Regions from separate parts of the Pseudomonas anuradhapurensis genome, predicted to be linked through region 2. Evidence: riboswitches for the same ligand, from Rfam matches in the RefSeq annotation. Region 2 holds a riboswitch; the other holds the start of a gene.
What was found. Region 2 has a riboswitch for cobalamin ahead of cobW (cobalamin biosynthesis protein CobW). Riboswitches for the same ligand answer to the same signal wherever they lie in the genome.
Positions count from the first base shown of each region.

Region 1 (2,198 bases), 1.5 Mb from region 2:
CTGGACCAGCCCCAGGTGGCGGCTGGGCAGTTCGATGCCGCGCTCGCGGGACAAACCGCCATACCAGCGCAAGCCTTCGGTCAGGCTACCTTCGAGCAATTGTGCGTGGCGCAGGCTGCCCACCCGGTTGGCCAGCACACCCGCGAATGGCAGATCGGCCTGGTAGCGTGCCAGGCCCAGGGCCAGGGCACCGAAGGTCTGGGCCATGGCCGTGCCGTCGATCACCGCCAGCACCGGGACACCGAAGTGACGGGCCAGGTCGGCGCTGGACGGGGTACCGTCGAACAGCCCCATCACCCCTTCGATGAGAATCAGGTCGGCCTCGGCGGCTGCCTCCCACAACAAACGGCGACTTTCCTCGGCACCGATCATCCACAGATCCAGCTGGTAGACCGGCGCACCGCTGGCCCGTTCGAGGATCATCGGGTCGAGGAAATCGGGCCCGCACTTGAACACCCGCACCTTGCGCCCGAGGTTGCGGTGCAGGCGGGCCAGGGCGGCGGTGACGGTGGTCTTGCCCTGGCCGGAGGCCGGTGCCGCGATCAATACGGCGGGGCAATGACGGGGCTGGCTCACAGTTCGACGCCCTTCTGTGCGCGGATACCGGCCTGGAACGCGTGCTTGAGCATGCCCATCTCGGTCACGGTGTCGGCCAGTTCGATCATTTCCGGTTTGGCGGCGCGGCCAGTCACGATCACATGCTGCATCGGCGGGCGCGCCTGGATGTCGGCCAGCACCTGGTCAAGGTCGAGGTAGCCATGCTTGAGGGCGATGTTCAGCTCATCCAGCACCACGAACTGTACGCCCGGGTCCTGCAGCAACTGACGCGACACGGCCCAGGCTGCTTCGGCGGCGGCAATGTCGCGTTGGCGGTCCTGGGTTTCCCAGGTAAAGCCCTCGCCCATCACGTGGTAACGCACCTGCTCCGGAAAGCGCCGGAAGAACAGCTCTTCGCCGGTGCTGTTGCGGCCCTTGATGAACTGCACCACACCGCACTGCATGCCATGGCCCAGGGCGCGCGCGAGCATGCCGAAGGCCGAGCTGCTCTTGCCCTTGCCATTGCCGGTCAGCACCAGCAGCAGGCCGCATTCGTTGGGGGAATTGGCGATACGTTCGTCGATGATCGCTTTCTTGCGCTGCATGCGCGCCAGGTGGCGTTCGTCGCGTTCGGTAGTCTCGCTCATCAGGGTTCTCCGCTGGCTGGCACCCCGGCAACGCGCGGCGACAGGTAATAGGCGGGCAAACGGAGAACGCGCAGGAGCCATGGCCGTCAGCCACGGTGCACCGCGCATCACCCTCCGTGATGCCGTTGGCAGTATCAGGCCGGTCTCCGGGCTTGTGAGCGGGCCTCGGCCCAGGCCAGCGCGCCTTCCCGGATGCTGGCACCCAGTGGCCCTGCGCGGCCGCGTCTCACCTACCGTTGCGGGGGCAGCGCCGGACTCGCACCTTGCTGGCGCCCACCGGCTTCCCAGTTTCACCCTGCCCAGACAGCGCTGGCAGGACACCTGAAACACGCGCGAAGGTTAGTGGGTTGTATCAGGAGCGTCAATCGAAGCGGGCTGCTTTGCAGGCGAACAGGTACCGCCCCGGTAATGGCCAATTCATCGGGTTGTGCTGTACTGCACACAGTGATATCACATAGCCATCATTTGTAGCCAAATGCGATTACAACAACAACAGGAGAGTGCCGCATGCGAGGCCAGATCATCAGAAACCCGCGCCTTGAGTTTCTAAGCCCTGTGCTGGAGCGCTGGGTTGACTGCATTGACCGTTTCAACCAGTTTGCCGGTGATGCCGAAGCGCCGCACTGGCATGGCGCAGCGGCAAATGCCGGGTTGTTGGCCGCGGCGGCTTGGCAGGCCGAGCTGGCGGCGCTGCAGCAGTTTGCGGGGAAGAAGCAGCGTGATGAAGGGGAATTCGAAGGGCGCTGCGACCTGTTGATCCGCGGTGCCGACGAAGCGTTGTACCTCAGTGTCAGCCAGCGCTGGCCAAAAATTGCCCGGCTGGACATGGCGGGGCCCCTGCAGCAGACCGCCGCTGTTGCCCACCAGGTAGCCGGCCCCAGTCAGTTGAGGGCTGGGGCGCTCTTCGTCAGCCCATGGAAGGCTGGCCAGCATGCCAGCCCGGAGGAACTGCAGGACTTGGTCGACGACTTGCAGAAACACACCGCTTGCGCGATTGCCTGGTACTTCCCGTAT
Region 1 covers NZ_CP077097.1:1,376,173-1,378,370, reverse strand. The annotation lists gene HU763_RS06310 (cobyrinic acid a,c-diamide synthase CobB) at 1-576, opposite strand, end outside; gene cobO (cob(I)yrinic acid a,c-diamide adenosyltransferase) at 573-1,184, opposite strand; cobalamin riboswitch at 1,305-1,524, opposite strand; gene HU763_RS06300 (hypothetical protein) at 1,692-2,198, shown strand, end outside.
Region 1: it holds a riboswitch for cobalamin, as region 2 does, so the genes downstream of both, cobO (cob(I)yrinic acid a,c-diamide adenosyltransferase) here and cobW (cobalamin biosynthesis protein CobW) in region 2, are expected to answer to the same signal.

Region 2 (2,198 bases):
CCGCCGGGCTGGGTCCGCAGCAGGTGCATGGGTCAGGCGCCTAGTGCCTGGCGCAGGCGCGCTTCCAGCTGGGCGGCGTCGAGGTCCTGGCCAATCAGCACCAGGCGGGTGATGCGCGGCTCGTCGGCGCGCCAGGCGCGGTCGAAGTGCTTGTCGAAACGGGTACCCACGCCTTGCACCAGCAGGCGCATCGGTTTGCCGGGGATTGCAGCGAAGCCTTTGGCGCGCAGGATGCCGAACTCCACCACCAGCTGGGTCAGGGCATCGAGCAGCAGGCTTTCGTCGGCTTCGGGCAGGTCGATGGAGATGGAGTCGAAGGCGTCGTGGTCATGATCGTCATGGTCATCACCGTCATGGTGGGAATCATGGTGGGTACGGCGGCCATCGATGTGCGCCTCGGACTCGGCGCCCACACCCAGCAGCACCTCCAGCGGCAGCTTGCCGCTGCTGGCCTCGACAACCTTGACCGCCGGAGGCAGTTCTTCGGCCACCTCGGTGCGGACCTTGGCCAGGCCTTCGGCGTCGATCAGGTCGGCCTTGTTCAGCACCACCAGGTCGGCGCTGGCCAACTGGTCGGCGAACAGTTCGTGCAGTGGCGACTCGTGGTCCAGGTTGGGGTCGAGCTTGCGCTGGGCATCGACCTGGTCCGGGTAGGCGGCGAAGGTGCCGGCGGCCACCGCAGGGCTGTCGACCACAGTGATCACCGCGTCGACTGTGCAAGCATTGCGGATTTCCGGCCACTGGAAGGCTTGCACCAGCGGTTTGGGCAGCGCCAGGCCGCTGGTTTCGATGAGGATATGGTCCAAGTCGCCACGGCGTGCCACCAACTCGCGCATCACCGGGAAGAACTCTTCCTGCACGGTGCAGCACAGGCAGCCGTTGGCCAGTTCGTAGACCCGACCGCTGGCTTCTTCCTCGGTGCAACCGATGCTGCACTGCTTGAGGATTTCACCGTCGATGCCCAGTTCGCCGAACTCGTTGACGATTACCGCGATGCGGCGGCCCTGGGCGTTGTCGAGCATGTGCCGCAGCAAGGTGGTCTTGCCCGAGCCGAGGAAGCCGGTGACGATGGTGACGGGGAGCTTGGCCAGTGTTTTCATGTCGCATTGCCCTTGGCAGATTGGCGCGGGCATGCAGGACGACAGCCGCAGGCCAGGCCGGCCGGGCTTGTTCGCCACCGGATCACCCCGCCCGGTTGAAAGTCGAAAACGTGCCGAGGCAGGTCTCCTGGCTCGCACCGTTCCAGTTGCTCGCCAATGCGGCAGGCTGGCGGGATGACGCCTTCCCGCGCGCGGGCGCAGTGGCTGTGTCGATCCGTTGTCGGTGCTTACAGTTGCGGGGGCAGCCGCGGCTTGTACCGCGTTCCCGTCTTAGCTTCGGCCTGGCCGAAGAACCTCGAAGTGGCAAGGCTACGCAGTGGTTGGCGGGTGGTCAACCATTGCCGCTGGGGCTTGCCTCGATATGTTCAGCGCCTGGGAGTTTCGTGACTGGCCGTTCCCGATCTGCCGCGGATGTATTATGGTGGCGTGGTGCGCATATAACAGCAGCCCGAGTGATTGGGCACTTGCAAGACAATGAGGGTGTCATGAGCAACGAAAGCATTAATTGGGACAAGCTGGGTTTCGACTACATCAAGACCGACAAACGCTACCTGTCCGTATGGCGCAATGGCGAGTGGGACAAAGGCACCCTGACCGAAGACAACGTGCTGCACATCAGTGAAGGCTCCACGGCCCTGCACTACGGCCAGCAATGCTTCGAAGGCCTCAAGGCCTACCGCTGCAAGGACGGTTCGATCAACCTGTTCCGCCCGGACCAGAACGCCGCACGCATGCAACGCAGCTGCGCCCGCCTGCTGATGCCGCAGGTGCCGACCGATGCGTTCATCGAGGCGTGCAAGCAAGTGGTCAAGGCCAACGAGAAGTTCGTCCCGCCACATGGCAAAGGCGCCCTCTACCTGCGCCCGTTCGTGATCGGCACCGGTGACAACATTGGCGTGCGCACCGCCCCCGAGTTCATCTTCTCGATCTTCGCCATCCCGGTGGGCTCGTACTTCAAGGGTGGCATGAAGCCGCACAACTTCCAGATTTCCAGCTTCGACCGCGCGGCCCCGCAAGGCACGGGCGCGGCCAAGGTCGGTGGCAACTACGCCGCCAGCCTGCAGCCGGGTGCCGAAGCGAAGAAGGCCAATTTCGCCG
Region 2 covers NZ_CP077097.1:2,831,960-2,834,157, forward strand. The annotation lists gene cobN (cobaltochelatase subunit CobN) at 1-29, opposite strand, end outside; gene cobW (cobalamin biosynthesis protein CobW) at 33-1,100, opposite strand; cobalamin riboswitch at 1,201-1,413, opposite strand; gene HU763_RS13130 (branched-chain amino acid aminotransferase) at 1,565-2,198, shown strand, end outside.